Regions from separate parts of the Yersinia alsatica genome, predicted to be linked through region 3. Evidence: predicted binding sites of a transcription regulator. Region 3 holds the regulator's gene; each other region holds the start of a gene.

Region 1 (10,889 bases), 2.3 Mb from region 3:
TTGCTACGTTGTGATGGAGCGGGATTTTACCAGCTTCGCGCTGTGGAATACAGTCTTTCGAAAGAAAATTCCACAGTTCACTGCCTCGAAAGGATTCGACAGTGATTCTTGCAGACAGTGATTCTTGCAAAAACCTCAACCAGCTTCTGTATTCAACGGCGAACGTATTCTACAGGATAAAGTCAGTAAAAGGGATTTTACCTGCAGATTATTGGCAAAATGGCATGACTTTCGGTTAAAGGTGCCAATCGCGGGTTAACCTTAACCGCTGTACAAGGTATAATCCGGCGATTTCCACTGTTTTGAGCCAGCTATGGAGCTAATTCGCGGTATACATAATATCCGGGCACGCCACCATGGTTGCGTGCTAACTATCGGTAACTTTGATGGTGTCCATCGCGGACATCAGGCCTTATTGGAGCAGCTAAAGCGCGAAGGTCGGCGCTTGGGGCTGCCCGTAATGGTAATGATATTTGAACCGCAACCATTGGAATTGTTTGCAGCAGATAAAGCACCAGCACGGCTGACGCGCTTGCGTGATAAAGCCAAATATCTGGCCGAGGCCGGTGTTGACTATTTATTGTGCGTTAAGTTTGATCCGCGTTTTGCTGCTAATACTGCGCAAGCTTTTGTTGCTCAGTTGCTGGTAGAGAAGTTGGGTGTTAAGTTTTTAACCGTTGGTGATGATTTCCGCTTTGGCGCAGGGCGTCAGGGGGATTTTCAGCTATTACAGCAAGCCGGGGCTGAGTTTGGTTTTGATGTGATCAGCACCGACAGCTTTTGTGATGCTGGGCTGCGTATCAGCAGCACCGCGATTCGTCAGGCACTTAATGACGACGACTTGGTGTTGGCCGAGACACTGCTAGGCCACCCATACAGTATTTCTGGTCGCGTGGTTCACGGTGACGAACTGGGGCGCACAATAGGCTTCCCAACGGCGAATTTGCCGTTAAAACGTTTAGTTGCTCCGGTAAAAGGAGTGTATGCGGTTGATGTTTATGGCTTGGGTCCAAAGCCATTGCCCGGTGTTGCCAATATTGGCACTCGGCCTACCGTTGCTGGCATTCGCCAGCAGCTAGAGGTTCATCTGCTTGATGTAACTATGGATCTTTATGGGCGCCATATCGATGTGGTGCTCCGCGCGAAACTGCGCAACGAACAGCGTTTTGCTTCGCTCGATGCGTTGAAGCAGCAAATCGCCAATGATGTGGTGACGGCCCGAACATTTTTCGGGCTAAAGACACCGGTTTAATATTTCTAGCCGAAACGGAACCGAGAATCTAATGAGTGACTACAAGAATACCCTGAATTTGCCTGAAACAGGGTTCCCGATGCGCGGCGATCTGGCTAAGCGTGAACCTGACATGCTGAAACGTTGGTATGAGCAGGATCTGTACGGGATTATTCGTACGGCCAAGAAGGGTAAAAAGACCTTTATTTTGCACGATGGCCCTCCATATGCGAACGGCAACATTCACATTGGTCACTCTGTTAACAAAATTCTCAAAGATATTATTATTAAATCGAAAGGAATGGCTGGCTACGACTCACCTTATATTCCAGGTTGGGACTGCCACGGTCTGCCGATCGAGTTAAAAGTTGAACAGTTAATTGGTAAGCCGGGCGAGAAGGTCAGTGCCGCGGAGTTCCGTGCTGCCTGCCGTAAATACGCGGCTGAACAAGTTGAAGGCCAGAAAGCCGACTTTATCCGTCTGGGCGTGCTGGGCGATTGGGACCATCCTTACCTGACGATGGATTTCAAGACCGAAGCCAATATCATTCGTGCATTAAGCAAAATCATTGATAACGGGCACTTGCACAAAGGCGCGAAGCCAGTGCATTGGTGCACCGACTGCGGTTCGTCACTGGCTGAAGCTGAAGTCGAATATTACGATAAAACATCGCCATCCATTGATGTGCGTTTCAACGCCGTCGATGCCGCCGCGGTGAGCGCAAAATTTGGCGTAACTCAGGTCAATGGCCCGATCTCGCTGGTTATCTGGACTACCACCCCGTGGACTTTACCTGCTAACCGCGCGATTTCACTGAATGCTGAATATGTTTATCAGTTGGTACAGGTTGAAGCTGAATGCCTGATTTTAGCCGCTGATTTGGTTGAAAGTGTCATGAAGCGCGTGGGTATCACCCAGTGGACGGTATTGGGCGAATGTAAAGGTGCAGATCTTGAACTGCTGCGCTTTGCTCATCCGTTTATGGGCTTTGATGTCCCGGCGATTTTAGGTGACCACGTGACTCTGGATGCCGGTACCGGCGCTGTTCATACCGCACCAGGCCACGGCCCGGATGACTTTGTTATCGGCCAGAAATACGGTTTGGAAGTTGCCAATCCGGTGGGGCCGAACGGCTGCTATCTGGCGGGGACTTATCCAACGCTAGACGGCCTGTTTGTGTTTAAAGCCAACGATGTGATTGTGGAGCTGTTGCGTGAAAAAGGCGCATTGCTGAAAGTAGAAAAACTGGTCCACAGCTACCCGTGCTGCTGGCGTCACAAAACGCCAATCATCTTCCGTGCTACCCCGCAATGGTTCATCAGCATGGATCAAAAAGGTCTGCGTAAGCAGTCTTTGGAAGAGATTAAAGGCGTGCAGTGGATCCCTGATTGGGGCCAGGCGCGTATCGAAACCATGGTGGCAAACCGCCCAGATTGGTGTATCTCGCGTCAGCGCACTTGGGGCGTGCCTATGTCTCTGTTTGTCCATAAAGAGACCGAAGTGCTTCACCCACGTAGCACTGAGCTGATGGAAGAAGTCGCCAAGCGCGTAGAGCAAGATGGTATTCAGGCGTGGTGGGATCTGGATCCTGCTGAAATCTTGGGTGCTGATGCTGCAGATTATGTCAAAGTTCCCGACACTCTGGACGTCTGGTTTGACTCCGGCTCAACCCACTCTTCAGTGGTTGATGTGCGCCCAGAGTTTAATGGCCATAGCCCAGATATGTATCTGGAAGGCTCTGACCAACACCGCGGCTGGTTTATGTCGTCATTGATGATTGCGACCGCGATGAAAGGCAAAGCGCCATATCGCCAGGTGCTGACTCATGGTTTCACTGTTGATGGTCAAGGGCGCAAAATGTCCAAATCCATCGGCAACACCATCAGCCCGCAAGACGTCATGAACAAACTGGGTGGCGACATCCTGCGTTTATGGGTGGCATCAACGGATTACACCGGTGAAATCGCTGTTTCTGATGAAATTTTGAAACGTTCCGCTGATTCATATCGTCGTATCCGTAACACCGCGCGCTTCTTGCTGGCAAACCTTAATGGTTTCGATCCCGCACAGCATCAGGTGAAACCGGAAGATATGGTGGTGGTTGACCGTTGGGCTGTTGGCCGCGCACAGGCCGCTCAAGCCGAAATTATGGCCGCGTATGAAAGTTACGATTTCCACTTGGTGGTACAGCGTTTGATGCAGTTCTGCTCGGTTGAGATGGGTTCTTTCTATCTCGATATCATTAAAGACCGTCAGTACACGGCAAAAGGCGACAGTGTTGCCCGCCGTAGCTGTCAGACTGCGCTGTTCCATATCGCAGAAGCATTGGTTCGCTGGATGGCACCTATCATGTCCTTCACAGCAGATGAAATCTGGAATCAATTACCGGGTCAACGTCCGCAGTATGTCTTCACTGAAGAGTGGTATGAAGGGCTGTTCGGGTTGGCAGGTGACGAAAGTATGAACGATACTTTCTGGGCTGAGCTGTTGAAAGTCCGTGGCGAAGTCAACAAAGTGCTGGAACAGGCTCGTAGCGACAAGCGTATCGGGGGTTCTCTGGAAGCAGCCGTAACCTTGTATGCCACGCCAGAACTGGCTGAGCGCTTGAACAGCTTGCAAGATGAGCTGCGTTTCGTGCTGTTGACCTCCGGTGCGAAAGTTGCCGATTATGCCGATGCAGGTGATGATGCGCAGCAGAGCGAACTGATTGCTGGGCTGAAGATTACCTTTAATAAAGCTGATGGTGAGAAGTGCCCACGTTGCTGGCATTACACTCAAGATATCGGTTTGGTAGCGGAACATGCTGAGCTGTGCGGCCGCTGTGTCACTAACGTCGCCGGAGACGGTGAAGAGCGTAAGTACGCCTAATGAGTAAACCTATTTGTTCGACCGGATTGCGCTGGTTATGGCTGGCAGTACTGGTGGTGATTTTGGATCTCGGTAGCAAACAGTGGGTCATGACCCACTTTGCTCTGTATGAATCTGTGCCACTGATTCCTTTTTTCAACCTGACCTATGCCCAGAATTTTGGTGCAGCATTTAGCTTCCTTGCGGATAAAAGTGGTTGGCAGCGTTGGTTCTTTGCGGGGATAGCTATCGGTATTTCAGTCATATTGATGGTGCTGATGTATCGCTCTACCGCCAAACAACGTCTGCTTAATTGCGCTTATGCTCTGATTATCGGTGGGGCATTGGGTAACTTGTTTGATCGTATGGTGCATGGCGCAGTAATTGATTTTATCGATTTCCACGTCAACAACTGGCATTTCCCCACCTTTAACATCGCCGATACAGCCATCTGTATCGGGGCTGCGTTGGTGATATTTGAAGGCTTCTTAAGCCCAGCTGAAAAAACGGCAATGAATAAAGGTGAGTGAGATGTCCGAGCATGTACAAGGCAATCAAGTACAAGAGAACAGCGCTGTATTGGTGCATTTCACACTGAAGCTGGAAGATGGCTCAACGGCAGAATCAACCCATATTCACGGGAAACCTGCACTGTTCCGCTTAGGTGATAATAGCCTTTCTGATGAGCTGGAACAGCAGTTGATTGGTTTGAAAGCTGGCGATAAGCACGCTTTTACCTTGCAACCTGAAGATGCCTTTGGTTTGGAAAGTCCTGATTTGATTCAGTACTTCACTCAGCGCGACTTTGCACAAACCGGTGTGCCGGATGCAGGGACCATCATGCTGTTTACTTCTCGTGATGGCAGTGAAATGCCAGGGGTAGTGCGCGAAGTGGCTGAAGAGTCTATCACTGTTGATTTTAATCACCCGTTGGCCGGGCATGTCGTCAGCTTTGAAATTGAAGTGCTGGAGATTGACCCCCAACAGGAGGCTGTCCATGCAGATATTGCTGGCTAATCCACGCGGCTTTTGTGCCGGAGTTGATCGGGCTATCAGTATTGTTGAGCGCGCGATCGAAATGTATGGCGCGCCAATTTATGTACGTCATGAAGTGGTGCACAACCGCTATGTGGTTGATAGCCTGCGTGAGCGTGGCGCTATCTTTATCGAGGATATCTCTGAGGTGCCAGATGGCTCCATTCTGATTTTCTCGGCCCATGGCGTGTCGCAGGCGGTTCGAGCAGAAGCCCGTGCGCGTGAACTCACCATGTTATTTGATGCCACCTGTCCATTGGTGACCAAAGTTCATATGGAAGTTGCGCGCGCCAGCCGCAAAGGGAAAGAAGCTATTCTGATTGGCCATGCCGGCCATCCAGAAGTAGAAGGCACCATGGGGCAATACAGCAACCCGAAAGGGGGAATGTATCTGGTTGAATCTCCAGATGATGTTTGGAAACTGAATGTTAAAGACGAGAACAATCTCTGCTTTATGACCCAGACGACATTATCCGTTGATGATACCGCTGCTGTTATTGATGCCTTGCACCAGCGTTTTCCGAAGATTATCGGTCCGCGTAAAGACGATATCTGCTACGCCACAACCAACCGGCAGGAAGCGGTACGGAATTTGGCGAATGATGCAGATGTGGTCTTAGTGGTTGGCTCGAAAAACTCGTCTAATTCTAATAGGTTGGCCGAATTAGCACAGCGAATGGGTAAATCGGCTTATCTGATTGATTCTGCGGATGATATCCAAGAGTCATGGCTACAGAATGCAGCATGTATTGGCGTTACTGCTGGTGCATCTGCTCCTGATATCTTGGTACAACAGGTAATAGCGCGCTTGCAAGGCTTTGGGGCTGGCGGGTCTGTTGAACTACGTGGCCGTGAAGAAAATATCGTCTTCGAAGTCCCCAAAGAATTACGTGTTGAGGTTAAGCAGATCGACTGATCTGGCATTTATTCTCTCAGGCATGAATTCAATACTTATCAAGCAGCCCGCAGTGGCTGCTTTTTTATGCTTAAAGATACTGTTTTCTCGTTATAACTTGTCTAGCCTTTGGGTGGCGTATGACGAAGGATAGAACATTATAACTGCATGAATATGCGCAATAAGCACAATCTGCCATATAGACGGCTATGGCACTACATTTAAGGTGAATAAGGTATTTAGTTGTCGATGAAATCCACTGGAACGCGAGTTACTGAATGTAATGTAAGAAATTAAGTGGTTTCACTGATAAAAGCGGGCGTATATCATTTTTTTCTAATACAGATTAAATAGGCTGGCAGAGTCTATAGCGGGCAGCTAATCTGAACCCTTGTCAGGGCAGATGACACAATATTGGGAGAACTAATGACTGATTCAACAATTCGTATCGCCGTGGTTGGCGCAGGTGGTCGTATGGGGCGACAGCTTATCCAGGCCATTACGCAAACTGAAGGTGTTGTGCTGGGGGCTGCCGTTGAACGTGTAGGCTCCACATTAGTAGGCAGCGATGCGGGTGAGCTGGCGGGTACCGGTTTACTGAATATCCAGGTAAATGATGATTTATCGAAAGTAACTGATCATTTTGATGTGTTGATCGACTTTACTCGCCCTGAGGGCACGCTGGAACATTTAGCTATTTGCCGCAAGCAGGGTAAGGCCATGGTGATTGGTACCACTGGTTTTGATGATGCGGGCAAAGCGGCCATCAGTGCTGCGGCATCTGACATTAGTATTGTTTTCGCGGCGAACTTTAGTGTTGGTGTGAATGTGGTGCTCAAGCTGCTGGAGAAAGCGGCCAAAGTGATGGGCGACTACACTGATATTGAGATTATTGAAGCTCACCATCGTCATAAAGTTGATGCGCCATCGGGTACCGCACTGGCAATGGGAGAGGCTATTGCTGATGCGTTAGGGCGGTCACTGAAAGATTGTGCGGTTTATAGCCGGGAAGGCCATACCGGGGAACGTAAGCCCGGCACTATCGGTTTTGCGACGGTGCGAGCTGGCGATATCGTCGGGGAGCATACGGCAATGTTTGCTGATATCGGTGAGCGGGTTGAAATCACCCATAAAGCCACCAGTCGTATGACTTTTGCTAATGGTGCAGTTAAGTCGGCTATTTGGGTCTCTAAGCGTGATAATGGTCTGTTTGATATGCGAGATGTACTGAATTTGAACGAACTTTAAAGGTGTAAAGCACAGCCAGTGATGTGGTTGTTTTTATCATAATGGTTTGATAACAGGACAATATTTTATTGTCCTTTTTTATTTTTATGTAAAAATTGACGTTTTGTATAGATTTTGCGTTTATGGCTGTATTTATGTGTATTTAACCTCGGTTTTATCTCATTTACTCTCTTGGCTAAGCAATTTTTCCCATTTATCCCTCTCTATAATGATATTTTCCAGTCACTCACCCTCGCAACCGTTTACTATGTTAAGTTAGCTTGTGTTTTTGCCGCTATAATTGGCTCATTTTAACGAAAACCGCAAAAAACAGAGAAAAAATGGTGCTTTGGCTAGACAAGAGCGTCACTCATCATTAAAATGCGCCCAATTTGCCAAAAATTAGCTTTGAGGGCGGTTTTTGCATTGATTTAGATCGCTAGATATGAATTAATATGCAAATAATGTGACTGTTTATTCCTTGGAGGATGTTTTGATTAAGTCAGCGCTATTGGTTCTCGAAGACGGAACCCAATTTCACGGTCGGGCCATCGGGGCAGAGGGTACGGCAGTGGGGGAAGTGGTCTTCAATACGTCGATGACCGGTTATCAAGAAATCCTCACTGATCCTTCCTACTCCCGCCAGATCGTCACTCTTACTTATCCTCATATCGGCAATGTCGGCACCAATGCTTCCGATGAAGAATCCTCCGCAGTACACGCCCAAGGTCTTGTCATTCGCGACCTGCCATTGATTGCCAGCAACTACCGTAATGAAGAAGGCTTATCTGAATATCTCAAACGCCACAACATTGTTGCGATTGCGGATATTGATACCCGTAAGCTGACCAGGTTGCTGCGCGAGAAAGGCGCTCAAAACGGCTGCATTATTGTGGGTGACTTATCTGATGCCGCTTTGGCACTGGAAAAAGCCAAAGCATTCCCCGGCTTGAAGGGGATGGATCTGGCGAAAGAAGTGACCACTAAAGAAGTTTATAGCTGGCTGCAAGGCAGTTGGACTCTGGAAGGTGACTTACCTGCGGCGCAGCAGCCGGAAGAATTACCCTTCCATGTCGTGGCATACGACTACGGTGTAAAACGCAATATTCTGCGCATGCTGGTGGATCGCGGCTGCCGTTTGACAGTGGTTCCAGCACAGACACCTGCTGAAGACGTTCTGAAGCTAAATCCAGATGGTATTTTCTTGTCAAACGGTCCAGGGGACCCGGAGCCATGCGATTATGCTATCACGGCGATTAAACGTTTCTTGGAAACGGATATCCCGGTGTTTGGTATTTGCTTAGGCCATCAGTTGCTGGCTCTGGCGAGTGGCGCGAAAACAGTAAAAATGAAATTCGGTCACCACGGTGGCAACCACCCAGTGAAGGATTTGGATGCAAACTGTGTGATGATCACTGCACAGAACCACGGTTTCGCGGTTGATGAAACCACATTGCCATCCAACCTGCGCACTACGCACGTTTCTCTATTCGATGGTTCCCTGCAAGGGATTCACCGCACTGATAAAGCAGCTTTCAGCTTCCAGGGACACCCTGAAGCCAGCCCTGGGCCGCACGATGCCGCTCCGCTGTTTAATCACTTTATCGAACTGATTGAAGCCTATCGCGCATCATCAGCAAGCACTAATAGCAAGTAATCAGGAGCTAAGACCATGCCAAAACGTACAGATATAAAAAGCATCCTGATTCTCGGCGCTGGCCCAATTGTCATCGGCCAGGCTTGTGAGTTTGACTACTCCGGTGCTCAAGCTTGTAAGGCACTGCGTGAAGAGGGTTACCGCGTCATTCTGGTGAACTCTAACCCCGCCACCATTATGACTGACCCAGAGATGGCCGATGCGACCTATATCGAGCCAATTCACTGGGAAGTGGTACGCAAAATTATCGAAAAAGAGCGCCCAGACGCGGTACTGCCAACCATGGGCGGCCAAACTGCACTGAACTGCGCGTTGGAACTGGAACGTCAGGGTGTTCTGGCTGAATTTGGTGTCACCATGATTGGTGCGACCGCCGATGCTATTGATAAAGCCGAAGACCGCCGTCGCTTTGATATCGCGATGAAGAAAATTGGTCTGGATACCGCTCGTTCAGGTATCGCGCATAATATGGAAGAAGCTCTGGCCGTCGCGGCTGATGTCGGCTTCCCATGCATTATCCGCCCATCCTTTACTATGGGCGGCACCGGTGGCGGTATCGCGTATAACCGCGAAGAGTTTGAAGAGATTTGCGAGCGCGGTCTGGATTTATCGCCAACCAAAGAGTTGCTGATTGATGAGTCACTGATTGGTTGGAAAGAGTATGAGATGGAAGTTGTCCGCGATAAAAATGACAACTGCATCATTGTCTGCTCCATCGAAAACTTCGATGCTATGGGCATCCATACCGGTGACTCCATCACGGTAGCCCCAGCTCAGACGCTGACCGACAAAGAATATCAAATCATGCGTAATGCCTCGATGGCAGTACTGCGTGAAATCGGCGTAGAAACCGGTGGCTCTAACGTACAGTTCTCGGTCAACCCGAAGAATGGCCGTTTGATCGTCATTGAAATGAACCCACGCGTATCCCGCTCTTCTGCTCTGGCCTCTAAAGCAACCGGCTTCCCCATCGCCAAGATTGCCGCCAAGCTAGCTGTGGGTTATACGCTGGATGAGTTAATGAATGACATCACGGGGGGCCGTACTCCAGCGTCCTTCGAGCCATCCATTGACTATGTTGTGACCAAAATTCCACGTTTTAACTTCGAAAAGTTTGCTGGTGCCAATGACCGTCTGACCACCCAGATGAAATCTGTTGGTGAAGTGATGGCGATTGGCCGCACTCAGCAGGAGTCACTGCAAAAAGCATTGCGTGGTCTGGAAGTTGGCGCCACGGGTTTTGACCCTAAAGTTAGCCTTGATGATCCTGAAGCGCTGACCAAAATTCGCCGCGAATTGAAAGAAGCGGGCGCAGAGCGTATCTGGTATATCGCCGATGCATTCCGTGCAGGAATGTCTGTTGACGGTGTCTTCAACCTGACCAATATTGACCGCTGGTTCTTGGTGCAAATTGAAGAACTGGTTCGCTTGGAAGAGAGCGTCGCAGAATGCGGTATCAATGGCCTGACTGCTGAGTTTATGCGCCAACTGAAACGTAAAGGCTTTGCTGATGCCCGTCTGGCGAAATTGGTTGGTGCGGCTGAAAGTGAAGTGCGCAAATTGCGTTACAAATATGGTTTGCACCCAGTTTATAAGCGCGTAGATACCTGTGCAGCAGAATTCTCTACCGATACCGCCTATATGTACTCAACCTATGAGGAAGAGTGCGAGTCCAACCCAACTAGCGACCGCCCGAAAGTGATGGTGCTAGGTGGCGGCCCGAACCGTATCGGTCAAGGGATTGAGTTCGACTATTGCTGCGTACATGCGTCACTGGCACTGCGTGAAGACGGTTATGAAACCATTATGGTGAACTGTAACCCGGAAACGGTCTCCACTGACTATGACACCTCCGACCGTCTCTACTTTGAGTCTGTCACGCTGGAAGATGTACTGGAAATCGTCCGTATCGAGAAACCGACTGGCGTAATTGTGCAGTACGGCGGGCAGACGCCATTGAAACTGGCCCGTGAGCTGGAAGCTGCCGGTGTGCCGA
Region 2 (10,889 bases), 1.2 Mb from region 3:
GCGCAAGCGCTGCAAAATCGTAGCTGACCAAGTTGTTGAGTTTCAAGGCATGAAAGTGCAGGTTAAGGCCTGATCTTAACCTCCCCTGCTGGCAGCATAAAGTATGGGCAAAAAAATTGCGGTTACTGGTCAATGCCAGCACCGCAATTTTTTTAGAGTTTACCCGCCAGATGCCAATAACCGGCTGAGCTAACCACCTTTATTTACGACGCCATGTCGTCCCTTGCGGGCCATCTTCCAACACAATACCCAGCTCATTCAATTGGTCACGTGCAGAATCTGCCAGCGCCCAGTCTTTGCTGCTGCGGGCGTCATTGCGCTGCTTAATCAAAGCTTCAATTTTTGCCACTTCATCGTCGTCAGTCTGTGCGCCGCTTTGTAGAAACAGTTCCGGATCCTGCTCCAACAAACCCAGCACATGAGCCAGTTTACGCAACTCTGCCGCCAAACCATTCGCCGCAGCGATATCTTCAGTTTTTAGCCGGTTAACTTCGCGAGCGATATCAAACAGCACAGAATAGGCTTCTGGGGTATTGAAATCGTCATCCATAGCAGCACGGAAGCGCGCTTCAAACTCAGCACCACCTGCCGGAGTTGCATTCGCATCAGTTCCACGCAGTGCGGTATATAAGCGCTCTAATGAAGCACGTGCCTGCTTGAGGTTCTCTTCACTGTAGTTAAGCTGGCTGCGATAATGCCCAGACATCAAGAAATAACGCACCGTCTCGGCATCGTAATAGGCTAACACATCGCGAATAGTGAAGAAGTTATTCAGTGATTTAGACATTTTCTCTTTGTCTATCATCACCATACCGGAGTGCATCCAGTAATTCACGTAAGGGCCATCATGGGCACAGGTAGATTGTGCAATTTCATTTTCATGGTGTGGGAACATCAAATCAGAGCCACCACCGTGAATATCGAAATGCGCACCTAACTGCTTGCCATTCATTGCGGAACACTCAATATGCCAGCCAGGGCGACCCGGCCCCCATGGTGATTCCCAGCTCGGTTCACCGGGTTTCGACATTTTCCACAAAACAAAATCCATCGGGTTGCGTTTGACATCCGCCACTTCAACCCGAGCGCCAGCCTGCAACTGATCCAGATCCTGACGCGATAACAGGCCATAATCTGGATCACTGTCTACCGCGAACATCACATCACCATTTGACGCCACGTAGGCGTGATCACGGGCGATCAAACGCTCGGTCAGCTCAATGATTTCGGGGATATGATGAGTGGCACGCGGCTCTAAATCTGGACGTTCAAGATTCAAGGCGTCGAAATCTTTGTGCATTTCGGCCAACATCCGTGTAGTCAGTTGCTCGCAGGTTTCATTGTTTTCAATCGCACGTTTAATTATTTTATCGTCAACATCGGTCACGTTGCGCACATAGGTCAGAGAGTAACCTAAATAACGCAAATAACGCGCAACAACGTCGAAAGCGACAAAAGTACGCCCATGCCCAATGTGACACAGGTCATAAATGGTGATCCCGCATACGTACATGCCAACTTTACCGGCATGGATAGGCTTGAATTCCTCTTTTTGGCGACTCAGTGTATTAAAAATCTTTAGCATCGGGACATTCCGTGGTTTTTGTTTTTGCAGTGCGCATGGTTTATACCCAAAGTAATCACTACTATGGGTAAAAAGGATATCATCAGATTATGAGGCAAATCAGCCTCTGATCCAGCACTTTTTCGCCCATAAAGGCGACGTTTCGAGTGCTGACTCAATCTCGCAGATATGATATAAGAGCCGTCTAAAGAGTTACGACTCATTGTGAATACACTTATTACACTAGCAGGAACATTATTATGGTCACGTTTCATACTAATCACGGCGATATCGTCGTCAATACCTTCGCCGATAAAGCGCCGGTTACCGTTGAAAACTTCCTGAACTACTGCCGTAAAGGTTTCTATGATAACACTATCTTCCACCGTGTTATCGATGGTTTCATGATCCAAGGCGGTGGGTTTGAGCCGGGCATGAACCAGAAAGATACTGATGCACCTATCAAGAACGAAGCCAATAACGGTCTGAAAAACACCCGTGGCACCTTAGCAATGGCACGTACCAATGATCCACACTCTGCCACTGCTCAGTTCTTTATTAACGTTGCTGATAACGACTTCCTGAACTTCCGTTCAGAGCGCCCTGATGGTTGGGGTTACTGTGTATTCGCTGAAGTGGTTGAAGGTCTGGACGTGGTTGATAAAATCAAAAATGTTTCTACTGGCCGCAGCGGTATGCATCAAGACGTGCCAAAAGAAGATGTGATCATTAAAAGTGTTACTGTAAGCGAGTAATGACTGCTTAATGAGCACGCTTTTTATTGCAGATTTGCATCTTAGCGTTCAGGAACCGGCAATCACTGCCGGTTTCCTGCATTTTATACAGCGTGAAGCCATTCATGCTGATGCCTTATATATCTTGGGCGATTTATTTGAGTCCTGGATTGGCGATGACGACCCCGAACCACTGTATCGGCAGATCGCTGCGGCATTAAAATCACTCCAACAACAGGGCGTGCCCTGCTACTTCATTCACGGTAACCGCGATTTTCTGCTCGGCAAGCGCTTTGCTACTGAAAGTGGCATGATCTTGTTGCCCGAAGAGAAAGTGGTCGAGTTGTATGGCCGCGACATTGTGATTTTACACGGCGATACCCTGTGCACTGATGACGCCGACTATCAACATTTTCGCCGCCGAGTACACAATCCTCTGATCCAGAAATTATTCCTGTGGTTGCCTCTGCGCTTTCGCTTACGTATTGCGGCTTATATGCGCAATCAAAGCCAGCAAAATAATAGCGGTAAATCGCAACTGATTATGGATGTAAACCCACAAGCTGTGGTCGATGCATTCCAGCGCAATAATGTCAGTTGGATGATTCATGGGCATACCCATCGCCCTGCGGTTCATACGGTAGAATTACCCGCCACAACAGCACATCGGGTCGTTTTGGGAGCCTGGCATGTTGAAGGGTCGATGGTAAAAGTCACCAAAGAGAGCGTTGAGTTGATTAAATTCCCGTTTTAATCAGCTATTGTTATCCATCGCTGCCTAACAAAAAAACCGATAAAACCCAGCAAAAGCCGCGACGCAACCGTTTTCCTTGCCTTTGGCTCATGATATGCTCTACGCCCTCTTCGCCAGTCACGATTTATATCAAATCGGTCTGGCCGACGCTTGCGCAATCACAGGAGCTTTACACCCATGGGAGCCAACCTCGATTCGGCTTATGCAGCCGGGGTTAAAATCGCTATCGTAATGGGGTCCAAGAGTGACTGGGCCACCATGCAGTTCGCCGCCGACGTGCTCACCACGCTCAATGTTCCGTTTCATGTCGAAGTTGTTTCTGCACACAGAACCCCCGACAAACTGTTCAGTTTTGCCGAACAAGCTGATGCTAATGGCTTACATGTCATTATTGCTGGCGCAGGAGGTGCTGCTCACCTACCGGGTATGCTGGCGGCAAAAACATTGGTGCCGGTTTTAGGGGTGCCAGTACAAAGTGCAGCATTAAGTGGCGTCGATAGCCTGTATTCCATTGTGCAGATGCCGCGCGGTATTCCAGTGGGAACACTGGCCATTGGTAAAGCAGGGGCGGCGAATGCGGCCTTGCTGGCGGCTCAAATACTGGCGCTACATGACCACGAATTAGCTGTGCGTTTGGCCGATTGGCGTAAAAGCCAAACTGACGAAGTATTAGATAATCCAGATCCGCGGGAGTCAGATCTGCCGACGGCGAATTCACAGGTGAAAGCATGAAACCAGTTTGCGTATTAGGCAACGGTCAGTTAGGGCGCATGCTGCGTCAGGCTGGCGAACCACTGGGTATTGCGGTGTATCCGGTGGGTTTAGATGCTGAACCGGAAGCTGTACCTTATCAGCACAGTGTGATTACCGCCGAGATTGAACGCTGGCCAGAAACCGCCTTAACTCGCGAACTTGCCACACACACCGCTTTTGTTAACCGCGATATCTTCCCGCGACTGGCCGACCGTCTGACACAAAAGCAGTTACTCGATAGCCTGAATCTGGCGACGGCTCCATGGCAATTATTGGCCAGTGCTAGCCAGTGGCCACAAGTCTTCGCCACGCTAGGTGAATTAGCTATCGTGAAACGTCGGGTCGGCGGCTATGACGGCCGTGGTCAATGGCGTTTACGTGCCGGAGAGCAAGGCACTTTGCCTGCCGATGCTTACGGCGAATGTATTGTCGAGCAGGGCATCAACTTTTCTGGCGAAGTTTCGCTGGTGGGTGCCCGTAGCCATCAAGGTAAATCGGTTTTTTATCCGCTAACTCATAATCTGCATGAAGATGGCATTTTGCGCATAAGTGTGGCGTTGCCACAGCCGGATAGCCGCTTACAACAGCAAGCTGAGAAGATGCTGTCGGCCATTATGGATGAGCTGAATTATGTCGGTGTTATGGCGATGGAGTGCTTTATCGTCGGGGACAGTTTGCTTATCAATGAACTGGCTCCACGGGTGCATAACAGCGGTCACTGGACGCAAAATGGGGCGTCCATCAGCCAGTTTGAGCTGCATTTGCGCGCTATTTTAGATTTACCGCTGCCAACTCCGGTGGTGAATACCCCGTCAGCCATGGTTAATCTGATTGGTACGCCAGTGAATACCGAGTGGTTGTCGCTGCCATTGGTCCATCTGCATTGGTATGAAAAAGAGGTGCGCGACGGGCGTAAAGTGGGCCATTTGAATTTAAATGACCCGGACGGCGCAGCGCTGCGTGCCGCCTTGGTGGCTTTGGCACCTTTATTACCAACCGAATATCAGTCCGGTTTAACCTGGGCTCAGAATAAGCTGTAATCAGTAAGCGGGCAGTTACGCACTGCCCGCACTAGAACAGAACTAGCTTTCATATCCTCTGAATAATGCTCGGCCTCGTAACAATCGCGCGCCCAACCAACCACCACAAACTGACAGTAACAGTGCCGCCGCCAATGGCAGTAACCACCACATCACCCAGTTAGGTTGCCATGGGAAATCAAACACTAACCGCTGCAAGGCCCAGAGTGCGGCTTCTGCACCGATTGCCGCCGCTAAGCCAGCAACCAATCCCAGTAGTGCAAACTCCCACCACAATGTGCCCCGCAGTAAGCGTTTACTTGCCCCGAGCGTGCGATAGACCACCAACTCCTGACGGCGCTGGCGCATGCCGACCTGTACTTGTGCCAACAGCAACAAAGTGCCACAAATAATGACCAGAATGACCATCACTTCCAGTGCACGACTCACCTGTTGCAGCACCTGCCCGACCTGTTTAAGCATCGCGCCGATATCCAGCAAACTGAGGGTTGGGAACTGGCGGTTTAATTGCGTCAGCACCTCTCCATCCCCTTGATAGCGGAAGCTGGTCAGCCAAGTTTGCGGCTGATTATCCAGCGCACCCGGCGGGAAAATAAAGTAAAAATTAGGACGCAGACTTTCCCAATCTACCTGACGAATACTGCTCACCGTGGCCTCAAATGACTGGGTATCGCCGCTGAATGTCAGCTTATCGCCGATTTTAATTCCCAATCGGTCAGCAATCCCCTGCTCCATCGACACTTCATTTGCCTTTGGTGGCCACTGCCCCGCAGTCAAAAGATTGTGCGCCGGTAGATCCTGCTGCCAGGTAAGATTCAGCTCCCGGTTGACAGCCTCGCCACCGGGGGCGTCTTCATGTACCCGCTCCGTCGCCAGTTGCTGGTTAATTTCCGTTAAACGCGCCCGGACAATAGGATAGAAAGTTGACGGCGTTATCTGATGCTGGGTGAGGAATTCAGTCACTTGCGGCACCTGCTGCGGAGTGATATTCAGCAAGAAATAGTTGGGGCTATCTGGCGGCAACTGTTGTTGCCAGCGATCCAATAGATCCCCGCGCAGCACCAATAACAAAGCCAATAACATAAATGAGAGTGAGAATGCCGCCAGTTGGGTCAGAGTCATCCACGGTTGGCGCAATAACCGGTTGATCGCCAGCCGCAATGACAAGCGAGTGACGGTCAAGCGACGTAGCAGCAATAAACCGCCCCAGCCAATGACACCTAACAGCAGCGCCAATACCACCATGCCACCGAGGATCGCCCATAACAGAGCGTTCCCACCCATCAGTAGGGCCAATAACCCCACCACGACCACGATCATCACCGGAATAAAGTAACGTAGTGGCCAAACATTGGCAGAGACATCGCGGCGCAATACTCGCAAGGGCTGAGTCGCCAGTAATTGCCGATAAGGGCGAATCCCCACCAGCAATGAAATCAATACCAGCGATCCCATTGACCATACCCATGGCCATAACCCGGCCGCTGGTAATGCGGCCGGTAACACCGGGGACAATAAGCGGATTAATATTTTCTCGAACAATAGCCCAATGACGCTGCCACACAGACCCGCCAGCACCAAAACAGAGAGCCACTGGCCAATAATCAGCCGTCGCAATGCACTGCGCCCGGCCCCCAATGTTTTCAGCACCGCCACTAAATCATAGCGACTGCGGCAATAGTGCCCCATCGCCACAGCAACCGCGGCAATAGACAACAATAACGTCAATAATGCCGATAGCAGCAAGAATTGTTGCGCCCGTTGCAGGGATTTACCCAGTGCACCACCGGACTCTTGTAAACCATACCAGCGCTGCTCCGGTGTCAGTTGTGGTGTAAGCCAGTCACTAAATTGCGCGATAGCATCGGGTGAGCCAGCAAACATATAGCGGTAGCTCAAGCGGCTACCCGGCTGTATCGCACCGGTTTTTTCCACATCACTCAAATTAATCAAAATTCGTGGGGCGGTTTGGAATGGGTTAAAACCTGAATCTGGCTCCTGAATCACTTCGCCAATAATTTTCAGCGAGGTATCACCCACTTCAACTGAATCCCCGACCTTAACCCCCAACAGCGCCAGCAGACGCGGGGCCACCAGCGCCGTCCCCGGTTCAAGCTTGACGTGCGGAGGCAAGGTTTCTAATTCGCCATACAGCGGATAGGCCAAATCAGTGGCTTTGACATCAGCCAGTTGAGGTCGGTCGCCAGCAAAGGTCATGGTCATAAACGAAAGCTGGCGACTGACAGTCAGCCCCTGCTGCTTCGCTTCCTGTAACCAGCCTTCCGGTGCTGGATGAGAGGCTCTCAGTACCCTATCACCCGCCAGAAAATCACGGCTTTGCTGATTAAGCCCTTGCTCCATCCGATCACTGATACTGCCCAGCGCCAGCACACAGGCCACCGCCAGTGTTAATGCCAGCCAAACAATCAGCAGTGAGGGTGAGCGCCACTCACGCCAAAACCACCGCCAAATCATGCTTCCTCCCACAATTTACCGTCCTGCAGGCGCAGCCGACGTTGGCAGCGACCAGCCAGTTGCACATCATGGGTCACCAGAATTAACGTGGTGTCGTAGTCCCGGTTAAGGGAAAACAGTAAATCGGCAATACGGTCGCCAGTGTGCCGGTCAAGATTGCCGGTTGGCTCATCAGCAAATAATACTTTTGGCCGACCACTAAAGGCCCGAGCTAACGCCACGCGCTGCTGTTCGCCACCGGAAAGCTGAGCCGGAAGATGGTGAAGACGTTTCTCCAACCCCACCTGCTTTAATAACTCAATGGCATGTACTTTACTTTCACGTTCGCTTTCCCCGCGTAATAGTGCGGGTAATTGTACGTTCTCTAAGGTATTGAGTGTGGGCACCAACATAAATGACTGAAACACAAAACCGACGTTTTTGGCTCGCAGTTGCGCCCGCCCTTCTTCATCCATAGCAGTCAATGACTGCCCCAGCAAGCTCACTTCACCACTGCTGCCATCATCCAGACCTGCCAGAATTCCCAGCAAAGTTGATTTACCTGAACCTGACTCACCAATCAGCGCAATTGTTTGAGCGGGTTTGACAACCAGCTCAACTCCGGTAAGGATGGAGAGCTGTTGCTCACCCTGACCGACGTGTTTATTAAGATGATGAACTTCAAGAACGTTTTCCGCTGGCATCTTCCCTTCCTATTACTGTTGGGATTATTCAGTTTGCGTGCCGCCGCAACCGATACACTTTTGATTCTCGGCGACAGTTTAAGCGCCGGTTACCGCTTGCCTATTGCCGAAGCATGGCCTTCACGGCTGGATAAAACATGGCAAGCCACGCCATCACTGCCTAAGGTGGTTAACGCCAGTATCAGTGGTGATACTGCCGCGCAAGGTTTGGCGCGCCTACCCGCCCTGCTCAAACAACATCAGCCGCGCTGGGTATTGATTGAACTGGGCGCTAATGACGGGCTGCGTGGTTTTCCAACACCGGATATTCAACGGGATCTCACACAAGTTATCAATCTGATAAAGGAAGCGAAAGCCCAGCCTTTATTGATGCAAATCCGCATTCCGCCTAACTATGGCCGCCGTTATACTGATGCCTTTACTGCAATGTATCCGCAACTGGCACAGCAATTTGGCATCCCGCTGGTTCCATTCTTTATGGAACAAGTGGCCGTAAAACCGGAGTGGATGCAGGATGATGGTTTACATCCTAACGCAGAAGCCCAACCTTTCATTGCTGATTGGATGGCGCAACAGCTCAAACCGTTAGTTATCAAATAACATTGAATTATAGTGATTAGTTAACCATTACTTTAAACAAATAGATTCACTCACTAGGTAAAGTTATGCAAAAAGCAGTATTAATTACTGGTTGTTCCAGTGGCATTGGCCTGGTTGCGGCAAAAGATTTGAAAAACCGCGGTTACCGCGTATTGGCCGCCTGCCGTAAACCCGATGACGTGGTCAAAATGACACAGATGGGTCTGGAAGGTATTGAGCTGGATTTGGATGACAGTGACAGTGTCGAACGTGCCGCAGCACAAGTCATCGAACTGACCGGTGGGCGCTTGTATGCTTTGTTTAATAATGGCGGTTTTGGCCTCTACGGCCCACTGCACACCATTTCTCGCCAACAGTTAGAGAAACAATTTTCCACCAATTTGTTTGGCACTCACCAACTAACACAGTTGCTGCTACCCGCAATGCTCCCCCACAGCGAAGGGCGTATTATTCAAACCAGCTCAGTCATGGGGCTGGTTTCAACCGCCGGTCGCGGCGCTTATGCTGCCAGTAAATATGCACTGGAAGCCTGGTCAGATGCATTGCGTATGGAGCTGCACGGCAGCGGTATTCATGTCAGCTTGATTGAACCTGGCCCGATAAGTACCCATTTCACGCAAAATGTGAATCAGGCAGCAGCGGATAAACCGGTGAATAATCCCGGTATTGCGAAGCGCTTTACTCTGCCGCCGGAAGCTATATTACCGAAATTGCGCCATGCGCTGGAAAGCCCGCGCCCACAATTGCGTTATCCAGTCACCTTGGTGGCCCATGCACTGACAATACTGCGCCGTATATTACCGGGACGAATGTTAGATAAAGTCCTGCGCGGCAATTCTTGATAATAGTCGTCAGGGTTGAAGCAACATAATCTGCCCCCATCTACTGTTAAAACAGATGAGAGAAAAAATTCATGCTAGCACCTACAACGATTGATATTACTGAAGCGAACCTACATCAGGCATTAGAACAATCCATGGCTGTGCCGGTATTGTTCTACTTTTGGTCAGAACGCAGCCAGCACTGTCTGCAACTCACTCCGTTGCTGGATAAATTAGCCGCAGAATATGCGGGCCAATTTATTCTGGCGCGTGTCGATTGTGATGCACAACAGATGGTTGCGTCACAGTTTGGTTTGCGCTCAATCCCGGCGGTTTATCTGTTTAAAGACGGCCAGCCGGTCGATGGTTTTCAGGGGCCACAGCCAGAAGAGGTTATCCGCGAACTGCTGCAACGCGTGCTGCCAAAACCTGAAGAACTGAAAGCAGCCGAAGCGGCAAAATTGATGAGTGAGGGTAATGCACAGGAAGCCTTGCCATTGCTGAAAGACGCCTGGCAATTGATGCAGCAAAGCCATAACCCACAAACCAGCGACATCGCGCTGCAACTGGCAGAAGCACAAATTCTGCTCAACCGCAGTGAAGATGCCGAAGGCGTGTTGGCGACCATTCCGCTCCAGGACCGTGATACCCGCTACCAGGGGCTGATTGCACAGATCGAGTTGTTAAAACAGGCCGCCGATACCCCTGAAATTCAGCAACTACAACAGCAAGTGGCTGAGCAACCCGATAACGCCGAACTTGCGGTGCAATTAGCACTGCAACTGCATCAGGTGGGTCGCAACGAAGAAGCATTGGAGCTGTTATTGGGGCATCTGAAGAAAGACTTGGCCGCCGCCAATGGTACCGCTCGTAAGACTTTAATGGATATTTTAGCGGCATTAGGCACTGGCGATGCGCTGGCAGCTAAATATCGTCGTCAACTGTATTCATTACTGTACTGATAGGGATATTTAACGGTCATTCACCGTTATTCTATTGCCATTATTTGCTACTGCGCGGGGCCATCCCGCGCTGTTTTATTCTGCCCCAATCGCGCTTTTTCTCCTTTACACGCTTTTACCTGCCTTTCGTTAGGCATTTAGCGCTCTGTCACGTAATATTAAGAAACAATATTCATTGCTGACAGGAAGTTAAATATGTTTACGGTCATCCCTGTTCTTATCGTTGTAGCTTTGATTGTGGTCTTTTCCTCAATCAAGATCGTCCCACAAGGTTTTCAGTGGACTGTCGAGCGTTTTGGCCGTTATACCAAAACACTGATGCCAGGCCTGAATATCGTTGTGCCATTTATGGATCGTATTGGTCGTAAAATCAATATGATGGAACAGGTTCTGGATATCCCATCCCAAGAAATTATTTCTCGCGATAACGCCAACGTGGCGATTGATGCCGTCTGCTTTATCCAGGTTATTGACCCGGTAAAAGCTGCATATGAAGTCAGCAA
Region 3 (10,889 bases):
AAATTAGTTTTTATTTATCATGACTTGTAAATTTAACCTATTGATTATAAGGGGCTTTGTAAATGCGCTTACTCCATACCATGATCCGCGTGGGTGACCTGCAACGTTCCATCGATTTTTATACCAAGGTATTAGGGATGCGTTTGCTGCGTACCAGCGAAAATACCGAATATAAATATTCGTTGGCATTCGTCGGTTACAGTGATGAGAGTGAAGGTTCAGTCATTGAGCTGACTTATAACTGGGGCGTTGATAGTTACGAAATGGGGACTGCATTCGGTCACCTGGCGCTGGGTGTTGATGATGTTGCCGCCACTTGCGACCAAATTCGCCACGCGGGCGGTAAAGTGACTCGTGAAGCCGGTCCGGTCAAAGGCGGTAATACCATTATTGCTTTTGTCGAAGATCCCGACGGTTACAAAATCGAGTTAATCGAGAATAAGAGCGCCGGACTGGGCCTCGGAAACTGATTAACTTAAAGGCACCGGTAAGGTGCCTTTTTTCTCATCGCGATATCCCCCTGCATCCCGCGCTAAAATTTGACATAATGTGCGCTGAATTCGATGAAGATAAGAAACTGATGGCAGATAAAAGTGACCTTAACGCCCTGAGTGGCCGTTTTCGTGGGTATTACCCGGTAGTAATTGATGTAGAAACCGCCGGTTTTAATGCTCAAACTGACGCATTACTGGAAATTGCCGCCGTCACCTTGCAAATGAACAAGGATGGTTGGCTGTTGCCAGATGAAACACTGCATTTTCATGTTGACCCTTTTGAAGGTGCCAATCTGCAACCTGAAGCGCTGGCATTTAATGGCATAGACCCGACCAACCCTTTGCGTGGCGCAGTCAGTGAATATGAAGCCTTACATGCCATTTTCAAAGCGGTACGCAAAGGTTTGAAAGATCAAGGCTGTAACCGGGCAATTATTGTCGCGCACAATGCCCACTTTGATCACAGCTTTGTGATGGCGGCGGCAGAACGTGCCAGTTTGAAGCGCAATCCATTCCACCCTTTTGCCACATTCGATACTGCCGCGCTCAGCGGGTTAGTGCTGGGGCAAACAGTGTTGGCTAAAGCTTGTCTGACTGCGGGTATCCCCTTTGACAGTAGCCAGGCTCACTCCGCGTTGTACGATACCATGCAAACCGCAAAACTATTTTGTGAACTAGTGAATCGCTGGAAGAAACTAGGTGGCTGGCCGGTACCGGCGGGTGAATCTGAGTAAGCAGATTTGAGGTGGGAATAGCGATTTCATGATTAAAAAAGGTGGCTTGCAAGCCACCTTTTGTTTGTTCCACTCACTCGCCAACCCATTATTCTGCGGCTGGTTTTTCTTCTTCTGCACGATATTTATCGGCAGTTTCTTTCAGTAACTTTTGCAGTTCGCCGCGTTGATACATTTCCATCAGAATATCGCAGCCGCCGACCAATTCACCATCAACCCACAGCTGTGGGAAGGTTGGCCAGTTGGCATATTTTGGCAGCTCAGCACGAATATCTGGGTTTTGCAGAATATCAACATAAGCAAAACGCTCGCCGCACGCGGACAGCGCCTGCACAGCCTGAGCAGAGAAACCGCAGTTTGGCAGCTTAGGTGAACCCTTCATATAAAGCAGGATTGGGTTTTCCGCTATCTGGCGCTGAATTTTATCAATCGTGGTCATTTCTTGCTTCCTCAAGCCCTGTGGCTACAATACTTATTGCTCAATTTAATTATTGCGTACGGCCTATTGTAGCGACTGTCACGACAGGAATAAAACGCCATCTTTTGCAGGGGCTTTACTCTGCCAGCAAATGGTTATATTGTCGGCTACAAATATATGCATTTATAATAACATTTTTGATCCCATCACTTCATTATTATCTTGCTTGTGGGGTGCTTGAAATAGGCGGTGGTTAACTCGTTGACGTATGGTTGATTTAAGGTCATTTGACGGGTGAAAAAACAACAATTGCGACGCCATTAACGTTTTCTCACAATATCGATTAGATTCTTGTAGTTCGCCGCTGTTTTATATCCGGAGTTTCGGCAATACTGTGACTCTTCATATTCATTTCAGGGCCAAGGTTGGTAGCGTTATTATGCGTTTAATTCTTACGCTGTTTGTGCTGCTGTTCACCCAGCTATTTCTAAACCTGGCGCATGCGTCGCCGCAGGCTCACGTCTCTGCTGAGCAAAAGAAAGGTCAGATTAGTCAGGCCAGCCCTGATGATCGCAAGAAACGTAAAGCAGATAAAAACATTAAGAAAGTTAAAGTCGACAACAATAAAAACACTACCAGTAAAAAAGTCCCAAATAAGATAGCCGCCAATAACGATAAAAAGAAAACAGCCGCCACTGCCAGTAAAACTATTAAGAAGAAAGCACCAGAAGTCAGCAAACCTACCGCTAAAAAATCAAACAACAGTAAAGCCACTGAGAGTAAAAAAACCGATATTAAAACTGCGGCCAATAAAAAGGCGACAGTTAAGAAAACAGAAAAAGTTGCTTATGGTCGCCATAGAAATAAAGCGGAAGGGAAAGCCAGCACCGAATTAGCCGCAAATAATAAAATGAAACTCAGCCCGGCACATAAAAAACGCTACCAACACGCCAAACAAACCGCTATGAGCAAACTGATGAAACAAGTCGGCAAACCTTATCGCTGGGGCGGCACCTCCCCTAATACCGGTTTTGATTGCAGCGGGCTTATCTATTACGCCTATAAAGATGTCATCAGAATAAAAATGCCGCGCACCGCCAACGAAATGTATCATTTGCGCGATGCAGCACCGGTTAAACGCGCTGAATTAGAAAGTGGTGACCTGGTGTTCTTCAATATTGCTAATCGTGGTGTGGCCGACCATGTAGGGGTCTATTTAGGCAACGGCAAGTTTATTCAGTCCCCGCGGACGGGCGAAGAGATCCGCATCAGCATGATGGATAATGACTACTGGCAAGATCACTATGTCGGCGCGCGCCGGGTAGTGACACCAAAAACCATCCGCTAATCCTTACTCTGGCACCCGGTAAATCTATCAGGTGCCTACCTCTCACCATCCCCACCAATCACATAACTCAATGCGTTTAATTTTCGTGCAATCCCCCATCTTGTAGTGTGGTTATATCTGTCATTCCTGTTGAAAGTTGTTAAGATTAATACCCACAACAAAAATACAACAATTATGATTTAACCGCTCTTCGCCGCATCATGGCTACAGCTAATGACCGGATTTGAGGAGCAAACACCCTGAGCAACCCCGAAAGGAGAGAGCTATGTCTTTTGAATTACCCGCATTACCTTATGCACAAAATGCACTGGAACCGCATATTTCGGCTGAAACACTGGAATATCATTACGGCAAGCATCACAACACCTATGTGGTGAATCTTAATAACCTGATTAAAGATACTGAGTTTGCTGCTAAGACGTTGGAAGAGATTATCAAAACCTCCAGCGGCGGCATCTTTAACAATGCTGCCCAAGTCTGGAACCATACTTTTTACTGGCACTGTCTGTCGCCGAATGGCGGTGGTGAACCAACGGGCAAAGTCGATGATGCCATTAAGCAATCTTTTGGTTCTTTTGCTGAATTTAAAGCGCAATTTACCGACGCCGCAGTGAAAAACTTTGGTGCAGGTTGGACGTGGCTGGTCAAGAAAGCGGATGGCACTCTGGCAATTGTCAGTACATCGAATGCAGCAACACCACTGACAACCAGCGATAAGCCGTTGTTGACTGTGGATGTGTGGGAACACGCTTACTATATTGATTACCGCAATGCGCGGCCAAAATATCTGGAGAACTTCTGGGCTTTGGTTAACTGGTCTTTTGTTGAGCAGAATTTAGCTTAATAGCGGCGTAATAATTAAGGGCGGGTAAACCGCCCTACTTATCACCGGCAAGCGGCTTAATTAATTCATTACCGCCACGAAGCTAAAGACAATAATCATTGCCAGCGCACCAACAGTCGTAATCAGCGACATCTTCAAATTGGTATCCATAAAAACTCCTCAGCCGGTTAATTTTAGTAGGGAAAAGGCACATAATTAGTGCGTTAAATTATTTTCCCACAGATAGGAAAAAAAATCTTGTGCTCATTACGCACTTTATAACATTGATTAGCTCTTCCACTTTCCCTCCAGATCAGACAAAATTCGCAGTTCATAACTGCATACCGACTAATAACGTCCAATAAAAACTCTCAGACGACCAGCTGACTCAACCATCCAGCCTACTATCGTGCTTCTGTCTGAGCGGTTTTCGAGTAATGCAGGCAAACGATTAACATAATACTTACCTGCTGTAACAGGTAAGCTTAGGAGTCATTTTTTTATGGCAACGATTAAAGATGTGGCCAAACACGCGGGTGTGTCCACCACCACCGTTTCACACGTGATCAATAAAACTCGTTTCGTCGCCGAAAATACCAAGGCTGCTGTGTGGGCAGCCATTAAAGAACTGCATTATTCGCCCAGTGCTGTGGCTCGCAGTTTGAAAGTGAATCACACTAAGTCAATTGGTTTACTGGCGACATCCAGTGAAGCCCCCTATTTCGCTGAAGTGATCGAAGCGGTTGAAAATAGCTGCTATAGCAAAGGCTATACCCTGATTTTATGTAACTCTCATAATAATCTGGATAAACAAAAAGCTTATCTGGCCATGCTGGCGCAAAAGCGTGTTGATGGGCTATTAGTGATGTGCTCAGAATATCCCGAGCAACTGTTAGGGATGCTGGAAGATTATCGTAATATTCCAATGGTAGTTATGGATTGGGGCACCGCGCGCGGTGATTTCACCGATTCAATTATTGATAATGCCTTCGAGGGTGGCTATATAGCTGGCCGTTATCTGATTGAGCGCGGCCATCGTGATATCGGTGCTATTCCCGGCCAGTTATCACGTAATACCGGGGGCGGTCGCCATCAGGGCTTCCTGAAGGCATTAGAGGAAGCCAATATCACGATACGCGATGAATGGGTGGTTCAGGGCGATTTTGAACCTGAGTCTGGTTATAAAGCCATGCATCAGATTTTGACGCAAAAACATCGTCCGACCGCGGTATTCTGTGGCGGAGATATCATGGCGATGGGCGCAATATGTGCCGCTGATGAGTTGGGTTTACGCGTGCCGCAAGATATTTCGGTGATCGGGTATGACAATGTGCGTAATGCCCGCTATTTCTCACCGGCGCTAACCACGATCCACCAGCCCAAAGAGCGATTAGGTGAAACCGCCTTTGCCATGTTGCTTGATCGTATTGTCAGCAAGCGCGAAGACCCACAAACCATTGAAGTACACCCGAAACTGGTAGAGCGCCGTTCTGTCGCTGATGGTCCGTTCCGCGATTACCGCCGTTAATCCTCTTCGGCCAGTCACATTCCACGTGACTGGCCGCTAGTGCTGCACGCCGCCGTCATCCGCTGCATTGCCATCCTTTAACCATTCGTCATTTAGCGTGACACTGTCACCTAAATAGTCCAGTAACCACGCTAAAGCTGGGGAGTGATTATTCTGTTCCCAGGTTAAGCAGCACGGGCTATCCGGCAGTGGTTCAGCTAACGTCAATGCCACCAACTGGCCATCGGCAATCAGCGGCGACACCATATGGGCTGGCACCATACCAATGCAAAGCCCTGCACACAGGCAGTCAATCCCCGTCGTCCAGTCCGGTGCTACTAATCGTTGCTGATTATCCAGCGTCCAGGTATCTCGCTTAGGCAGATTTCGTGCCGTATCTTCCAGACAAAGTGAAGGATATGGCCGCAACTGATTGTCGTTAAGTGGCCCGGTTAAACGGGCTAAAGGATGGTTCACACTGACTACACAATGCCAGGTCAAAAAGCCCATATCGCGAAATACAAACCGCCCTCTCACCGGGATGGCCCGGGTGGCACCAATGGCCATATCGGCTTGCCCATCGACCAAAGCATCCCAGACACCATTAAACACCTCATAGCGCACCCGCAGCTCCACGTCAGGGAAATGGCGATAAAAATCCAGCACCAGGCGGCGACTTCGCTGCGGTTTGACGATTTTATCTATCACGATATTTAATTGCCCCCGCCAGCCATTCGCCACCTGTTGGCACTGACGGCGCGTGTTATTCATTTTTTTGATAACATCCCGGGCTTCTTTGATGAAAACCACTCCAGCCTGAGTTAATTCGACATCGCGATGACGCCGCTCAAACAGGGGAACTGCCAGCCACTCCTCCAGTTGGCGCACGGTATAACTGACGGCAGACGGCACACGGTGCAATTCTTGAGCAGCCGCACTGAAGCTGCCGGTGCGCGCCACAGCATCAACCACCTCCAATGAGTATTCAGACCACATTATTTTCTGCCTCTCTATATTCAATTATTTGGTGTCAATTTTTTTGATAGCTTCTCGCAAATATTACCGTTTCACAACTGATTATCGTAGCGGATAGAATGCCCCCCGCTATAAATCCCTAATTATAAAGCTGTCTCAAGACAGCAAATTGCCTGCAAAATTATGATAAAGAGAAATAAAGTATGAAGACGTCAACAAGTTTCATGTTCTATCTGGCGGGTTTGAGCATGTTGGGGTACTTGGCCACCGATATGTATTTACCCGCCTTTGGTGCCATGCAACAAGAATTACAAGCCTCCGCTGGTTCCATTAGTGCCAGTCTCAGCATCTTCCTCGCCGGTTTCGCTATCGCCCAGCTTATTTGGGGGCCAGTCTCCGACAAGCTGGGCCGCAAACCAGTGCTATTAGCTGGATTGGGGTTATTTGCCATCGGCTGTTTGGGGGTGTTGTGGGTTGAGACAGCAACACAACTCTTGGTGCTGCGCTTTATTCAAGCTGTGGGGGTCTGCTCAGCAGCAGTGAGTTGGCAAGCATTAGTGGTAGACCGCTACCGTGACGGTAAAGCCAACCGGGTCTTTGCCACAATTATGCCGTTAGTGGCGTTATCTCCGGCACTCGCCCCATTATTGGGTGCTTGGCTATTGAACCACTTCAGCTGGCGCTCAATTTTCGTCGTACTGTTGGCCGTGACACTGTTACTTTTGATCCCCACTGCACTACTGAAAGAGCGGAAAAATGCCCCATCAGATAATACGGTGCAAAATAAAAGCGCCATTAGTTTCTGGCAGCTCCTAAAATCGCCAGTCTTTAGCGGCAACGTGATGATATTTGCGGCATGCAGCGCGGGGTTCTTCGCCTGGTTAACCGGCTCGCCTTTCATTCTGGGTGAGATGGGATATAGCCCCAATGCCATTGGTTTGAGTTATGTTCCACAAACTTTGGCCTTCCTGCTGGGGGGGTTTGGTTGCCGCAGCGCACTGACTCGGATTAAAGGCAATACCCTGCTGCCTTGGCTGTTGAGCGGCTATGCCATCAGCATGGTTGCGCTCTATTTGATCGCAACATTGACCACGCCAACGCTGATAACTTTACTTATTCCATTCTGCTTAATGGCGCTTGTGAATGGTGCCTGCTACCCTATTATCGTAGCAAATGCATTAACCCCATTTCCGGCCAATACGGGTAAAGCCGCAGCACTACAAAATACGTTGCAGCTCGGTTTGTGTTTTGTCGCTAGCATGGCGGTTTCGGCTTATATCAGCCAGCCCTTGTTGGCCACAGTCACAGTGATGTTATCGACCGTTATTTTGGCATTTCTGGGTTATGGCATTCATTGCTACGCTTTGCGCAAAGAAAAAAGCCACACTGACAGTACTGGCTATAATTGCGCTGAGTCATAATTACCAATAAAAATAGTCACTAACGAACATGCTGGCCGGGAACGATTTATTATTGAGAAAGCGTCCCGGCAAGCCTATACTCGATTTAACCGATAACGATATCATTAAAAAAAAGCATTATCTTAAGCATTTTCTGTGCGCGTGGATTGCGTCACATTTACTCTTATGGATGAGTCGCCCTAACTCCAAGAGTCATTAGGGTTTCTTCTTAATCTTCCTCTTTACCTGAAGTAATGGGAGCTGCAACAACACTGCAACTTCAAATACCAAGGGTATGTCCGTAAAGGACATCAGACACCAAGGTCACGACAACCTATTTGGTATGTATTCGCGTATATCGACAGTGGCGCGGGTCATAAGTCAGAAGAAAGTGATGGAGAAGCTATGAGTTCATCCTGTATTGAAGACCAGAGTATTCAAGAAAATCCGTGGTTCCGCATTGTGCAAGAAATGCTGACTCGGGCTGATATTGAAATCAATGGCTCACGCCCCTTCGACATTAGAGTTAATAACCCAGACTTTTTTAAGCGGGTATTACAAGAAGGATCTTTGGCATTAGGTGAGAGTTATATGGATGGCTGGTGGGAGTGCGACCGCCTGGATATTTTCTTCCAGCGAGTACTCAGAGCCGGCTTGGAAAAACAACTGCCACATCATCTCAAAGATACTTTACGTATTGCCGCTGCTCGCATTATCAATTTGCAATCAAAGAAAAGAGCCTGGATTGTCGGTAAAGAACATTATGACTTGGGTAATGACTTATTCAGCTTAATGCTCGATCCCAATATGCAATATTCTTGTGGCTACTGGAAAGATGCCACCACACTTGAGCAAGCGCAGGAAAATAAATTGCAGATGATCTGCGAGAAACTGCAATTAGCTCCGGGTATGAAGCTGCTGGATATTGGTTGTGGTTGGGGTGGGCTTGCCGCTTATGCCGCCCGTCACTTCGGGGTGTCTGTCACCGGTGTCACCATTTCTGCTGAACAGCAAAAATTGGCGCAAAAACGCTGCGAAGGGTTGGATGTCACGATTTTGCTGCAAGATTATCGTGACTTAAATGAACAATTCGACCGCATCGTTTCTGTTGGGATGTTCGAGCACGTCGGGCCGAAGAATTATCACACCTATTTTGATGTGGTAAATCGCAATCTAAAACCTGATGGTTTATTCCTGTTACATACCATTGGCGCCAATCGTACTGATCTCAGTATTGATCCGTGGATTAATAAGTATATTTTCCCCAATGGCTGCCTACCGTCAGTGAAGCATATTGCCAACGCCAGCGAACCTTATTTCATCATGGAAGACTGGCATAATTTCGGTGCAGACTATGACCGAACACTGATGGCATGGTATGAACGTTTTCAAGCTGCATGGCCAAGTCTGGCAGAAAACTATTCACCACGATTTCAGCGGATGTTTAGCTATTATCTGAATGCCTGTGCGGGTGCATTCCGCGCCAGAGACATTCAATTGTGGCAAGTATTATTCAGCCCAAATGGTGTCGAAGGCGGTATTCGGGTTGCTCGTTAATCTCTTCTCTTAAGTTAGCAAGGCAGCGGGCCATTAGCCCCCTGCTTTGCTCTCTGTTAACTAGCTCCGCACAGTTTTTTCTACTGCTGCTGCCGCAGTAGCAATATCGCGCTGTGCCAAAACTCGCTCGACAGTGTCAACTACCGCTTGGGTCTGTGGATCTATTTCGATATTAACCCGATGCCCTAAGCGCTTTTTACCTAATGTGGTCCGCGCCAGTGTTTCGGGGATCAAATGCACACAGAAACGATTCCCCACGACTTCACCGATAGTCAGGCTAATACCATCAATACCAATGAAACCTTTATGCAGTACATATTTCATTAAATCATCACTGGGCATGCGGAACCAGATCTGGCGGTTATTTTCTGAGGTGTATATCTTGGCAATTTCAGCAGTACAAATAATATGCCCGGACATAAGATGCCCACCAATTTCATCACTGAATTTAGCGGCCCGCTCCAGATTAACCACGTCACCAACCTTAATATCCCCCAGATTAGTAATACGCAGCGTTTCTTTCATTAAATCAAAACTGACCCGATTCCCATTCACTTCAGTCACTGTCAGACAGCAGCCATTGTGGGCCACAGAAGCGCCTAAAGCTAATTCAGGCAATAGCTCACTCGGCATTTCCACCACATGGGTGCGGAAGTTGGATTTTTCCTCGATTGCAACCACTGGCGCGGTGCCTTGCACAATACCTGTAAACATACGCCATGCCTCTTATCTGTTATCTATAGAAAGAAAAATGCTATGCCTTGATTTTGCCTCAGAAGATAAGGAAAACCAAACCACTTAGATGAAAAAGGCACTTCCGTGGTATTTCATTGATTAAGCTTGGCGAGTAGGTACAATCTTTATACCCTTTGTACTTGAAGTTACAGGGGGGTTAGCTACGCTCACTCCCCCGAATCACTTACTTGAGTAAGCTCCATCGGGATTCGTTCGCTTGCTGTCTACCTGTAACTCCAATTACTTTGGCTATATTTATTTCCCATTGCTTTATTTGTCGTAAATCGCACGATAAATAATCACTATTAAAATGATAAAAGGTGCATACGTGCAGAAGTATATTGTAGAAGCGCGTAGCTTATTGGCTCTCGCTATTCCCGTTGTCATCGCGCAATTATCGCAAACAGCCATGGGCGTGGTTGACACTATTATGGCCGGCTCTGTCAGTGCAACGGATATGGCCGCAGTGGCTGTTGGTACCTCAATTTGGTTACCCGCTATTTTATTTGGCCACGGACTATTATTGGCACTGACCCCGACGGTTGCTCAACTCAATGGCTCCGGACGGCGGAATCAGATTGCGCATCAAGTCAGACAAGGTTTTTGGCTGGCATTGTGTGTTTCGCTGCTCATTATGGTGGTGCTCTATAATAGCGACCACGTTATTAAGCAGATGCATAATATTGATCCGGTGCTGGCCGATAAAGCCGTGGGTTTCTTGCATGCCATTATGTGGGGTGCGCCCGGCTACCTATTTTTCCAGGTTCTGCGCAATCAGTGCGAAGGATTATCCAAAACCAAACCCGGCATGGTGATTGGCTTTGTTGGGTTATTGGTGAATATTCCGGTTAACTATATCTTCATCTACGGCAAGTTTGGTGCGCCAGCCTTAGGAGGC

What was found. The regulator PurR, encoded in region 3, represses purine synthesis genes. The targets are predictions, from matches to a motif close to CANGCAAACGTTTGCNTG.
Positions count from the first base shown of each region.
Region 1: a site for PurR is predicted at 7,489-7,506, ahead of carA (glutamine-hydrolyzing carbamoyl-phosphate synthase small subunit). Genes of this name have one in related genera too.
Region 2: a site for PurR is predicted at 3,113-3,130, ahead of purE (5-(carboxyamino)imidazole ribonucleotide mutase). Genes of this name have one in related genera too.

Region 1 covers NZ_CP104006.1:755,288-766,176, forward strand. Annotated here, with positions in the region: gene ribF (bifunctional riboflavin kinase/FAD synthetase) at 314-1,252, shown strand; gene ileS (isoleucine--tRNA ligase) at 1,284-4,100, shown strand; gene lspA (signal peptidase II) at 4,100-4,609, shown strand; gene fkpB (FKBP-type peptidyl-prolyl cis-trans isomerase) at 4,611-5,096, shown strand; gene ispH (4-hydroxy-3-methylbut-2-enyl diphosphate reductase) at 5,077-6,030, shown strand; gene dapB (4-hydroxy-tetrahydrodipicolinate reductase) at 6,436-7,257, shown strand; gene carA (glutamine-hydrolyzing carbamoyl-phosphate synthase small subunit) at 7,730-8,893, shown strand; gene carB (carbamoyl-phosphate synthase large subunit) at 8,909-10,889, shown strand, end outside.
Region 2 covers NZ_CP104006.1:4,263,426-4,274,314, forward strand. Annotated here, with positions in the region: gene ybcJ (ribosome-associated protein YbcJ) at 1-73, shown strand, start outside; gene cysS (cysteine--tRNA ligase) at 200-1,585, opposite strand; gene ppiB (peptidylprolyl isomerase B) at 1,825-2,319, shown strand; gene N0H69_RS19325 (UDP-2,3-diacylglucosamine diphosphatase) at 2,330-3,052, shown strand; gene purE (5-(carboxyamino)imidazole ribonucleotide mutase) at 3,230-3,784, shown strand; gene purK (5-(carboxyamino)imidazole ribonucleotide synthase) at 3,781-4,845, shown strand; gene ybbP (putative ABC transporter permease subunit YbbP) at 4,888-7,320, opposite strand; gene ybbA (putative ABC transporter ATP-binding protein YbbA) at 7,317-8,003, opposite strand; gene tesA (multifunctional acyl-CoA thioesterase I/protease I/lysophospholipase L1) at 7,974-8,603, shown strand; gene N0H69_RS19355 (SDR family oxidoreductase) at 8,669-9,445, shown strand; gene N0H69_RS19360 (co-chaperone YbbN) at 9,517-10,386, shown strand; gene N0H69_RS19365 (SPFH domain-containing protein) at 10,582-10,889, shown strand, end outside.
Region 3 covers NZ_CP104006.1:3,021,864-3,032,752, reverse strand. Annotated here, with positions in the region: gene gloA (lactoylglutathione lyase) at 63-470, shown strand; gene rnt (ribonuclease T) at 581-1,228, shown strand; gene N0H69_RS13530 (Grx4 family monothiol glutaredoxin) at 1,317-1,667, opposite strand; gene N0H69_RS13525 (C40 family peptidase) at 2,086-2,994, shown strand; gene sodB (superoxide dismutase [Fe]) at 3,260-3,838, shown strand; gene cydH (cytochrome bd-I oxidase subunit CydH) at 3,899-3,988, opposite strand; gene purR (HTH-type transcriptional repressor PurR) at 4,320-5,345, shown strand; gene punR (DNA-binding transcriptional activator PunR) at 5,382-6,320, opposite strand; gene punC (purine nucleoside transporter PunC) at 6,503-7,720, shown strand; gene cfa (cyclopropane fatty acyl phospholipid synthase) at 8,105-9,256, shown strand; gene N0H69_RS13490 (riboflavin synthase) at 9,317-9,970, opposite strand; gene N0H69_RS13485 (MATE family efflux transporter) at 10,320-10,889, shown strand, end outside.